Candidatus Chlorohelix allophototropha: one gene and its partner. The protein of the gene in region 1 binds, or shares a complex with, the protein of each later gene. Links are inferred from orthologs where the notes say so. Each region holds a gene or a part of one and is shown on either strand. Other genes may lie near its edges.

The links. The genes of interacting proteins can lie anywhere in the genome.
Region 2: the proteins of secA (region 1) and secY are in contact, whole or in part, in a crystal structure (PDB 3DIN), measured with the Thermotoga maritima proteins. The link is inferred for Candidatus Chlorohelix allophototropha from one-to-one orthologs. Residues at the interface, in WP_004082002.1 of Thermotoga maritima: Glu261, Ala262, Arg263, Lys300, Ala301, Arg302, Thr303, Ile304, Ile305, Leu323, Tyr324, Asp325, Pro326, Val329, Ser330, Tyr333, Ile336, Lys340, Phe345, Val349, Glu363, Phe364, Tyr374, Ser375, Gly376, Gly377, Glu393, Ile395, Thr482, Ser483; in WP_004081795.1 of Thermotoga maritima: Glu108, Gly109, Glu110, Glu111, Ala236, Glu237, Arg238, Arg239, Ile240, Thr241, Ile242, Gln243, Tyr244, Ala245, Arg246, Arg247, Val248, Thr249, Gly250, Arg251, Arg252, Val253, Tyr254, Gly256, Ala257, Ser258, Thr259, Tyr260, Leu261, Pro262.

What each region holds. Positions count from the first base shown.
Region 1 is NZ_CP128400.1:1,366,732-1,375,161, reverse strand. The notes cover bases 2,275-5,612. They hold secA (preprotein translocase subunit SecA), read left to right. Parts: upstream 2,275-2,595; coding sequence 2,596-5,412; downstream 5,413-5,612. Other genes in these bases: OZ401_RS18515 (GAF and HD-GYP domain-containing protein), read left to right, coding at 5,536-5,612; OZ401_RS18525 (CAP domain-containing protein), read left to right, coding at 2,275-2,452. In the rest of the region: OZ401_RS18540 (alpha/beta fold hydrolase), read left to right, coding at 1-332; more of OZ401_RS18525, read left to right, coding at 671-2,274; more of OZ401_RS18515, read left to right, coding at 5,613-6,747; malQ (4-alpha-glucanotransferase), read left to right, coding at 6,938-8,430. UniProt on the Escherichia coli protein: Required for protein export, interacts with the SecYEG preprotein conducting channel.
Region 2 is NZ_CP128399.1:1,659,047-1,662,820, forward strand. Bases 1-2,861 are described here. They hold secY (preprotein translocase subunit SecY), read left to right. Parts: upstream 1-679; coding sequence 680-2,044; downstream 2,045-2,861. Other genes in these bases: rpmD (50S ribosomal protein L30), read left to right, coding at 1-41; rplO (50S ribosomal protein L15), read left to right, coding at 60-545; OZ401_RS07135 (adenylate kinase), read left to right, coding at 2,235-2,861. Also shown: more of OZ401_RS07135, read left to right, coding at 2,862-2,921; infA (translation initiation factor IF-1), read left to right, coding at 3,052-3,273; rpmJ (50S ribosomal protein L36), read left to right, coding at 3,462-3,575; rpsM (30S ribosomal protein S13), read left to right, coding at 3,600-3,774. UniProt on the Escherichia coli protein: The central subunit of the protein translocation channel SecYEG. Consists of two halves formed by TMs 1-5 and 6-10.

The DNA.
Region 1 (8,430 bases):
TACTTAGTCTCCGTGATTGCCCCTTCCGCACCTCGTACAATAGCGCCCGTGACATCATGTCAAAACCAGTGCTAGATGAGTTGCCCCTTTGGTGTGCCGCTGTTAAAGCGCCAACTTTGCTGGTGCCGGGTTCACATGATCGGGTTATCGGCAAAAAGAATGCTAAAGCGTTAGCAGACCTAATCCCAAATCTTACCTACTTTGAAATGCCTAAGTGTGGACATTTAATTCTGGCAGAATTGCCAAAACAAGTTGGGGAGTTGATGATAATGCACTTGGGGAAAAATTCAATTGGGAAGAGGAACGATCTTTTGGCGCACTCGGAGAATTGAAAGCCCTTTGAGATAAATTTGAAAAAAAAGCGGGCAAAGCGCTCGCTTTTTTTTATCAAGCCCATGATCAGGATCGAACTGATGACCTCATTCTTACCAAGAATGTGCTCTACCGACTGAGCTACATGGGCATGCCTGGAGTGGGAGTCGAACCCACACGGGTGATTAGCCCAACGGTTTTTGAGACCGCCGCGTCTGCCATTCCGCCACCCAGGCGTAACTCGTACAATATAATAACAAAGTTGAGGCTATTTTGCAACTCGATTGCTTTAACTGCCTGCATTAAGTAAAATCCGATATGTAAAGTGCCTATATATCAGCTGAACAGGAGAAAGATTATGAGCGCTGATACCGGATCTGAACCAAACTCTACCAATACACCCCCTCCAAGTCTTACTACAGCCGATACTCCGGATACTTTCCAATCGGATGAAGAAAGTGCCCCTATGACTATAGCCTCTGTGGGGATGGATGCGGCAGATAGTAATACTGGTTCTATGCAAACTTTCGGTTTGGATAAATCACAGTTTGCGCTGGACAGAATAAACTACTATCGTAGTCAGGTAAGCGTGGCAGCAGCAACGATGAACCAACCGTTACAGCAAGCGGCAGCGTCTCATGTTAATTATTACACCTTGAATGGGTCGGGTAATTATTCCATTCACGAAGAAATAGCCACTAATCAGGGCTTTTGCGGTAAAGATTTCTTTGCCCGTGCTGCCCATTTTGGTTATGTAAACCCAGATAGTACCAATGAAAACATTGATACTATTGCCGACCCTTTGCAAGCAGTCGAACGTCTGATGAACACCTTGAACCATCGTATTCCTCTACTTGACCCTGCTTATCCAGATATTGGGATTGCTTATGGCGCCAAACCGGATGGTACAAACCCGATTTCAGTTATAGATTTCGGAATGCCCGTGTGGAAAACCAGCTTCCAGCCTCAATTTATAATCTGGCCGCCTAATGGCAGTAGTGGGTTTTATCGCAGTTATCGGGGAGAAAGTCCCGATATGTTCAAGCGTGCCGGGTTGAATCCAACTTACCCTATCGGCAATCCGATTACGGTTACTTACCGGGGTTCGGGTAAAATTGTGTATGATCCCAATGGAATGAGCTTGAAAGATTCGAGTGGTAAGGAAGTGCCAAGCTACAAACTGGCAGATTTGAACTCGTTCTGGACTGCCCGCAATAGCGCCGCAATTTCTTCAATTCAACCACTTGCCCCGGATACGACCCTTACCGTCACCTTTACATTCAGTATTAACGGTGGCGCAGCACAAGTGGTAAGTTGGTCGTTCAGCACCAGCCCGTTGATTACTACCTCCACCGTTACCCAACCCAAAGCGGGTTTGAGCAACGCTGATATTTCGGTGCGGAATCTATGGCAGAACACCGATGCACCGGTAGCAGCAGGTAAAGTTAAGCGAAGTTGGTTATACGGACCTGAAATCTTCGAGGCGCGCTACGAACCCTACAAAGAAGCGCCCGGTGGTAATCGGTTGGTTTATTACCTTGATAAAGCCCGGCTGGAAATCAATAATCCGGCTGGAGACCGCAACAGCAAGTGGTTTGTAACCAGTGGCTTGCTCACCCGCGAATTGGTAGGAGGATTCGTGCAGGTAGGAGACAGCAGCTACGAACAACGCAGCCCGGCGCAAGTGCCGGTTGCGGGAGATCCTGCCGCATCCAATCTCAGTGCCCCTACCTATGCCTCTTTTGCAACGGTAGCCACACTCAATAATGACAAGCGTGTCGCAGACCGAACCGGACAAACAGTTCTTGAGACTATTGCTAAAGACGGCTCAGTGCAAAAAGTGGCAAACGCGCCTGCCCCGGTGACTTATAAACAATATGACAAAACCCTAGGACACAACATTGCGGATGTACTTCTGACCTATATGAATAGCATAACCGGAGGATGGCTCTTTGTATTGGGTTACCCCATTACTGACCCTTACTGGACAGTCACAAAATTAGCGGGAACTAATACATACGTACTAGTACAATTATTTGAACGCCGAGTACTTACTTATACACCGACAAATCCTGTGGATTGGCGGGTGGAAATGGGTAACATCGGACGGCATTATTTTAGCTGGCGATACAATCAATAAGCTATGTCATCGTAAGTAGAACGAGAATAACTATTTTGATATGTTATAATGTGGTTTGTAGAAATTGCCGGAAAGCCGGGTTATTAGATTTTTATAATATCCGGAATAGGCATAAATATTAATTAGCAATTATAGGTGGAATTGTGTTCAAAACTCTTAAGAATTTAATTACAGGTGGCGATAGTACCGATAAAGAATTGCGCAAATTAGAGCAAATCGCCAGCAAAGTTATAAATGAATATGATCAGGAATTTTCAAAACTTAGTGATGAAGAACTTCGTGCCAAAACCGACCAATTCAAAGAAAGATTAAATAACGGGGAAAGTCTGGAAGATATTCTGCCCGAAGCTTTCGCGACAGTGCGTGAGGCTGCATGGAGAACCCGTCGTCAGAAACACTTCAAAGTGCAAATAATGGGTGGGCAAGTATTACATAGCGGTAAGATAGCCGAAATGAAAACCGGTGAAGGTAAAACGCTGGTGGCAACCCTCGCTGCCTATTTAAACGCGCTTGAAGGTCTTGGTGTACACGTAATTACAGTAAACGATTACCTAGCAAAACGTGATACTCAATGGATGGGACCGATTTATCATGCTCTAGGACTCTCTGTAGCAGTTATCCAGAGCAATGGCGGCAATCCCAACCGACCTTCCGCCTACATGCTCGACCCTACCTTCCACGATCCTTCCGATCCCTCTATGAACTTCTTGGTACCGGTATCCCGCCATGCTGCCTATAGAGCAGATATTACTCATGGTACCAATAATGAGTTTGGCTTTGATTATCTGCGTGATAACATGGCACGCAGCGCAGAGGAATATGTACAGCGCGAATTGCATTACGCGATTGTGGACGAAGTAGATAACATTCTAATTGACGAAGCGCGAACTCCGCTTATTATCAGTGGACCGGCAGGCAAAGCCGATGATAATTACTACAAATTCGCCGACATTTTGCGCCAGTTACGGGAAGGCGAAGACAGAGATTACACTATCAAAGAAAAAGAGCGGGTTGTAAACCTAACCGAACTCGGTCTCGAACGAGTAGAGCGTATGCTCAATATCCCACCCTACGAAAGCATCTATGATGATAAATGGAGCAAATATACCCCATACCTTGATAATGCGCTCAAAGCGAAAGCTCTCTATCAGCGCGACCGCGAGTATATTGTGCGTGATGGGCAAGTTATCATCGTAGACGAGTTCACCGGACGCTTGATGGAAGGTAGACGTTACGAAGGCGGGTTGCATCAAGCGATTGAAGCCAAAGAGAGAGTACGCATACAACAGGAAAATCTTACCTACGCTACCATTACACTACAGAACTATTTCCGTATGTACGAAAAACTCTCAGGCATGACCGGTACTGCTATAACTGAGTCGGAAGAATTCTATAAAATTTATGGACTTGATGTAGTGCCAATCCCCACCAACAAAGAGATGAAGCGCGCCGACGAAAACGATATGGTTTTCAAGAGCGAAAAATCCAAATACGAAGCAGTGGTGGAAGAAATCGAGGAAATGTACAAAATCGGGCGACCCGTACTAGTTGGTACAACTAGTGTGGAAAAATCCGAGGTGTTGGCAAACCTTTTGCAGCGGCACAAAATTCCTCACAATGTGCTGAACGCAAAATTGCATGAAAAGGAAGCCGCAATCGTCACGCAAGCCGGGCGACCAGGTGCAATTACAATCGCGACCAATATGGCAGGACGCGGTACTGACATTATTTTGGGCGGTTCACCTGACAGCTATTTGCAAGACGAATTGGAGAAACGTGGCTTAAAGGCGGAAGACATAGGCTCGGAAATATATTCTGAAGCAGAAGAAGAAGCCCAAAAACGTTGGGAAGAAGCCCATGAACGGGTTATTGCCGCTGGAGGTTTGCACATTATAGGGACTGAACGCCACGAGTCGCGCCGTATTGACAACCAGTTGCGCGGTCGTGCCGGACGACAAGGCGACCCGGGTAGCACCCGTTTCTATATATCGCTGGAAGATGAGCTAATGCGCCGTTTTGGTTCAGATCGCATCAAAAGTCTGCTAGAACGCTTTAATTTTGAGGATGATCAACCGATTGACTTTGGTATGGTTGGTAGGTTAGTAGAGCAAGCGCAGACAAAAGTAGAAGGCATGAACTTCGACTTCCGAAAGCACTTAGTTGAGTTCGATGATGTAATGAACAAACAGCGCGAATCAATTTATGATGACCGCCATCGTATTCTCACCAGTGAAGACCTGCGAGAACAGATTAGTACCCTGATTAAGGGACGACTGGATGAGATTGTAGAAGAGCATACTCACGGCGACCAACACGAATGGGATTTAGCAAGCCTATTCCGCAACCTCGGTCTGATGCTGCGTAGTAGCGCTATCAAGTTTGACCGCCAGCCTCACGATGAAGAAGATCAAAAGCAAATGGTGCTTGAAGCTCTTGAGAAAGAGTTCAATATAAGCTTACACGATTTTGAAGGCAAAAATCGTGAGGGGATAGATGAACTTGTCTCAGAAATGCTTGATCACGCTTATAACGAGAAACTAGAGCGTCTCGGCGAAGAGAATATGAAGTTGTTCGAGCGGCTGGTATTGGTTCAGGTCTATGACGATAACTGGGTAAATTACTTGACCCCGCTTGAAGAATTACGACGCGGTATTGGTCTGCGGGCGTATGGACAACGCGATCCATTACAGGAATATCGCCGTGCTGCCTTCCAGTTCTGGAATGAGTTACAGGTTAACATCAAGCGCGATATTGCCGAAAAGTTCTTTGCCTATGAACTTCAACGGGCTGCTCCTCCACCACCGCCGATGCAAACCAATGCGCCGGAAGAGTCCGCCGATAACGGTAAAGCTAAACCTACACCTGCCAAATCAAAAAAAACAGGACCGAACGAGCCTTGCCCTTGCGGTAGCGGTAAGAAATATAAGAAATGTCACGGGGCAGTTGCGGCGATGCGCTAGAAATTAGTCTTAATATCCGGTTAGCAGGAATTAAACGCTATGTGAGTTTTTCTTATAACCGGATTGAGATAATATAGCATCGTATAAAGTTGTAAGGTATGTTAAGGTAGTAAAGGGTCAGATATGTCTCAACAAGATTTAAATTCCGGTTCGCACGAGGCAATCACACAACACTCTGCCCATATGGATGATTACCGTGCGCTGGTTAAAATTGCTTGTTTATTAAGTTCAGAACCGGAGTTGGATAATCTACTTAATTTGATTATTGACACCAGCAATAGCTTGCTGAATGCAGATCGCAGTAGTCTTTTTCTGGTAGATTATGCAACAAACGAACTGTTTAGCAAAATTGCGTTGGGAACTTCAAACGAAATCCGGGTGAAAATCGGCTCCGGTCTGGCAGGAACTGTGGCTAAAACAGGGGAAATTATTAATCTGCGAGATGCCCAAAACGATCCACGCCAACAAAAAAGAATTGCCAGTGAGCAAGCCTACATCCCACACACCATGCTTACTGTGCCAATGCGTAACCATTCCGGAAAAATTATAGGAGTAATCCAAACTATAAATAAAAAAACCGGGAGCTTCAATGAGCGCGATGAAGAGGTTTCCCTAGCGTTCGCCTCACTTGCCGCTGTTGCAATCGAAAATGCTACAATGCGACGCGACATAGAGTTAATGCTCAAAAGCTTCATCGAAACAATGGCAGATACCATCGACCTTAAAAGCCCACAAACAGCCGGACACAGCCGTCGTGTCGCCTTCTATGCCGCCGAAATCGCCCGTGAATTGAATTTGTCTAAAGATAATATTGAGCTTATCCGCATGGCAGGCTTGCTCCACGACTATGGGAAAATTGGCGTACCGGAAGTGGTTTTGAAAAAGCAGGGGAAACTCACTGAAGAAGAGTGGGGTTTTATGCGCCAACATGTATCCATTACTGAGGGAATTCTAAAAAGGCTGTATTTAATCGGAGAACTCAAGCGATTACCTAGCATCGCTGGACAGCACCACGAGCGGGTTAATGGCACCGGATATCCGAATGGGTTACTCAGTGAAGCTATTCAGATGGAAGCTAAAATCTTGGCAGTTTCCGATGTTTATGATGCACTGACAGTCCGACGCTATTATCGTGAGCCAATGACCCATATTGACGCGCTGAACTACCTGCGCACTCTGACCGGTATCGAATTTGAAGGTGACTGTGTAGAAGCATTGGTGCGGGTGGTAGAGCGTGTGGGAGCGCCGCAGAACCCTTATGAGGATACTGCACTACAATTTGGTAGCACACCTGCCGAAACATTAGCGCCTGATTTGTCACGCTTTCTGCAATAATTAGCAGTAACAGCCAACCAATATGATTTTCACTTCATTTCGAGTGAAGTCATGTTTAAACTTCCCCTGAATAAATGGTATCTTCAGAACGTTTGCTAGATAATACTGTCAGAAGTTATCGAATTTTTATGGTATATTTACTCCTATAACTATTGTAAACAATCAAAAATCAACTTGGAGATACATAATAATGTTCGAGCGTTGTAGCGGGATTTTGCTCCACCCTACCTCATTGCCGGGACCATACGGCATAGGTGAACTAGGCGAAATGGCTTACAGATTCGTGGATTTTCTGGTCGCTACCGATCAAACTTTGTGGCAATTTATGCCGCTCAACCAGACTGGCTATGGTGACTCTCCTTATTATAGTCTTTCGGCATTTGCCGGAAATCCTTTGCTGATTAATTTAGACAAGCTGGTAGAGGAAGGTTTCTTAAAACCAGAAGACTTACACAATTTGCCCAATTTCCCTGCCGAACGAGTTGACTTTGGTCCGGTTATTGATTTCAAGAAAAGAATCTTGGGAAAATCTTATCAGCGTTTCAAAACAGAGGCTTCGCCTGATGTGAAGAACAAATTGGCTGAGTTTGAAAAAGATAATAAAACCTGGCTGCCTGATTTTGCTTTATTCATGGCGTTAAAGGATCATTTTGGGGGAGCAGTCTGGAATAAATGGGACGGCGCTATAGTACAGCATGAAGCCAACGCAATAACTCAATGGCAAGAAAAGCTGGCGGATGAGGTAGGATATTATAGTTACTGCCAGTTCCTGTTCAACCGTCAATGGTTAGCCTTGCGCCAATACGCTAATGAAAAGGGTATCAAATTAATTGCCGATATTCCTATCTTCGTGGCTTATGATAGCTCGGATGTGTGGGCGAATTCAGGTCTATTTTACCTTGATGACGAACTCAATCCAACCCATGTTGCGGGAGTGCCACCCGATTATTTCAGCGAAACCGGGCAACGTTGGGGCAACCCACTTTACAATTGGGACAAGCTGAAAACCACCGGATACGAGTGGTGGATTGAACGCTTCCGACAAGCTCTGAAGATGGCAGATATAGTAAGGATAGATCACTTCAGAGGCTTTTACAATTATTGGGCGGTACCTGCTTCAGAAGAAACCGCCATTAAGGGCGAGTGGCGAATGGGACCGGGCGCGGATGTTTTTGATAAGATTCGCGAAGCGCTGGGAGATTGCCCGATTGTAGCCGAAGATTTAGGTGATATGGTTCCAGAAGTTTATGAATTGCGCGATCAACTGGGTTTGCCCGGCATGAAGATTATCCAGTTCGCCTTCTCAGACGATGCCTTGAATCCATTTTTACCGCACAACCATACCAAAAATTCAATCGTTTACACCGGAAGTCACGACAACGATACTTCAATCGGTTGGTACGAAAAAGCTCCAGCGGAGGAACAGCACCGCGCCAGAATGTACACCAATAGCGATGGTCGCGACATCAACTGGGGATTGATAAAGCTATCGTTCAGTTCGGTTGCAGATATGGCTATTATCCCCTTACAGGAAGTGCTAGGTTTGGGTAGCGAAGGGCGTATGAATTTCCCCGGTCGCCCCGCAGGTAACTGGCAATGGCGTTTTAGCTATGACCAACTTTCGTCAGGAATGGCAGAATATCTGAAAACCCTTACTATCCTCTACGGGCGCGACCCTGAGAC
Region 2 (3,774 bases), on another replicon or contig:
TGATTAAGTACGTGCGCCATTGGGTGAAGGTCGAAGAGTAGGTTAAGGAGTATAAACTAATGCAACAGCATGACTTAAAACCGGCTCCTGGTAGCACCTCGGCTCCCAAGCGCGTAGGTCGTGGTCACGGTTCTGGTTTGGTAAAAACCAGCGGCTTTGGTCAGAAAGGTCAAAAAGCTCGTACCGGACATCACAAAGTACCGGTCTGGTTTGAAGGCGCACCTTCTAAGGTTAACACCTTTAAGCGTACCGGTTACAAACGTGGTACTGGATTCAACAACCCAAACCGGGTTGAATATGAAGTGGTAAACCTTTCACAATTGGAAGATTGGGAAGGTGGCGAGGTCACAGTTGAAACTTTGATAGCGCGCCGCTACATACGTACTAACAAACCGGTAAAGGTGTTGGGTAGAGGCGAGATTAGCAAAGCTCTGACCGTGAGAGTTCATCGCCTGAGCGAAAGCGCAAAGCAGAAGATAACGGCTGCCGGTGGCAACTATGAGGAATTGACTCCCGCGGAGAGCGGTGAGGAAAACGCCGATTAGGTGATAAAGCATCAGGTTAAAGGATATAAAATTGCTATTAGGCAAAATCTTGTATAATAGCAAAGTTGCCTGTAGCAGACTAAATTCTGCAATCTGATGCTAAACCTAAATCCTGCGGAGGAAAATCACCAACAATGCTAAAAGCTGTTATCAAAGCATTTGGAATACCTGACCTTCGGCGGCGCATATTTTTTACGCTGGGTATTCTCGTAATCTTTAGAGTTATCGCCCACGTACCGCTGCCCGGTATTTCAAGTGAGATTAAATCTAGGCTTACAAACCTGATAAGTGGCGTTGATGCGCCGGCAGGTAGCAGCCAGGGTATCGGTAGTGTGCTGGGCTTCTTGAATATATTTTCGGGTGGTAGTCTCAGTAACTTCTCGATTGTGGCAACCGGGGTATATCCCTATATTACCGCTACAATTATTATGCAGTTGTTACAGCCGATTATACCTGCACTTGAAAACCTTTCAAAAGAAGGTGAGCGAGGGCGCGCTGTAATTAATCGCTGGCAGCATATCATTACTGTGCCGATTGCGGCAGTTACCGCCTACGGTCAAATAGTATTGCTGAAAAGCCAGAATGTAATTACCGGAACGGACGCTCAGAAACTCTCATTATTCGGTGCAAGCTCTGACTTCGGGCTAACCGTTACCGTTGTTATCTCGATGACAGCCGGAACGATGATACTAGTCTGGATGGGTGAGCTAATAACCGAATTTGGTATCGGTCAAGGTGTCTCGGTGCTTATTTTTGGAGGTATCGTCTCGAACCTACCTTCAACCCTTGTGCGTACCAGCCAGACAGGTGTTGCTCAAAACATCATCTCTATACTGATTATAGTAGTTGTAGCTTTACTATCAATTGTAGGGATTGTACTGGTTCAAGAAGGGCAGCGCAAAATACCGGTCAAGTTTCCGCGTCAAACGCAGGGCAACCGGGTTTATGGCGGTCAAAGCACCTATATACCTTTAAAGGTGAACTCAGCCGGTATGATTCCGCTGATTTTTGCCAGTAGTATTATCATATTTCCAACTACAGTGGCGGGCTTCTTCGTTCGTCCCAACCAGCCCGATGATGTGATTAGCCAAGCGGCAAACTGGGTAGTTGTGAACTTTGGTCCTAGCAGTATTCTGTATCAAGTAGTGTATTTTGGAATGGTGGTAGGTTTCACCTATTTCTATACACTCGTGCTCTTTAACCAACAAAATATTACGGAAAGTCTCCGGGACAGAGGTGGCTTCATACCGGGTTACCGACCGGGCAAACCGACCAATGACTTTTTAATGAAGGTTTTGAATCGCATAACTTTGCTGGGCGCTTTGTTCCTAGGCACAATTGCGGTGCTACCCTTCTTGCTGGGCGCTATAGTCCAGTCTCAGGTCAATACATTCTTGAGCAGCACTTCGCTCTTGATTGTGGTAGGTGTAGCTGTAGATACCATGAAACAGCTTGAAGCCCAGTTAACTATGCGCGAATATCAAGGCATACTCCGCTAGTTGTAGTGATCTTGTATAAAGGCCTGATAAAGTAGAGCTATATAAACGATAAACAGAATTTATATGTTCTTCTCTACTTTTCAGTTGTCGCCTTTCTTAAGCCTATGTTATAATAAGTGTAGCATTTCACAAAGTGCGCTTATTTAGGTTAGGCTAGCTTGCAAAGATGGAAGTTTAGGAAGGGAGCCGCATGTATATAATTTTACTTGGAGCACCAGGGGCAGGAAAAGGCACACAAGCCAAATTGTTATCGGAACGATTGGATATAGCACATGTATCCAGTGGAGACTTGTTACGCGATAACATTAAACGCGGTACAGATTTAGGCTTGCAAGCCAAAGGTTTTATGGATCGTGGCGAGTTGGTACCGGATGGAACGGTTATCAATATGATAGTAGAGCATCTGTCAACGCCTAGTTGCGTTCACGGTGCTATGTTGGATGGTTTCCCGCGTACTATCCCGCAAGCCGATGCTTTGAATGTGGCGTTGCAAAATGGCTTTAGGCAGGGCGTGACCGCAGTATTGTACATAAAGGTGGAAAACGAAGAACTGTTAAGCCGCCTTAGTGGTCGCTGGATTTGTAGGTCATGCCAAACTCCCTATCACGAAGTCTACAACGCGCCTCGCGTAAAAGGGGTGTGCGATAGTTGTGGGGGCGAGTTATACCAGCGGGAAGATGATACCCGTGCCACCGCTGAGCGCCGTTTGCAGGTTTATTTTAACCAGACGTTGCCATTGATTGACTACTATAACAAACGCGATTTGCTCATCGAGATAGACGGGCAACGTGAAGTAGAAGAAGTCAATCGAGACCTGATCACTGCTCTAAAGAAAGTGGAACAGCCGGGGGGGGTCACTGAGTCGTTGTTGGCGTAACGACTCATTGCAAGCGTCAGGCATCTGTTAAATAAAGACGATTCCGAGTTGGCGGTCTCTCTGCAAGGTGAGTAGGTGGGCCGCTATTCTTACCTGTAAAAGTAGAAATACATAAAACAGGAAAAAACAGGTGAGCAAGAAAAGAGACGTAATAGAAGTAGAAGGAAGAGTGATTGAAGCCTTACCCAACGCTATGTTCCAGGTAGAACTGGAAAAAGGTCACAAAGTGCTGGCAACGGTAAACGGAAAAATCCGTTTAAACTTCATTCGTATTTTGCCGGGTGATCGCGTTCTGGTAGAGCTATCGCCTTATGACCTAACAAGAGGGCGAATCACCTATCGCTACAAATAACAAAAATAGCAAGGGCACATGGCAACCTCGCTATGATAATAATATTGAAAATGCCATTTTGGGAATTTGCCAAGCCTACACGGGTTGTGGTATAATTTCCACTTGTCTGTATCAATAGGAAAAAATCAAAACGATATAAAGCGCTTTAAATTAGGGTGCTGTAATCGTGAAATTGAGGGAATTGAGCGATGAAGGTACGAGCATCGGTGAAGCCGCGCTGCGAAAAATGCAAAATAATCCGGCGTAAGGGAGTAGTAATGGTGATTTGTTCTACTCCTAAACATAAACAGCGGCAAGGCTAGTAAGATTTCTGGAGGATAGACCGCATGGCGAGAATTGCCGGGGTTGATTTGCCCCGCGATAAAAGAGTTGAAATAGGTCTCACCTATATTTTCGGTATCGGGCTAAAAACGAGTCAGAAAATTCTCGAAACGGCTAATATAAGCCCCGATACTAGGGTTCATACACTTACCGATGATGAAATTCATCGGTTGCGTGAGA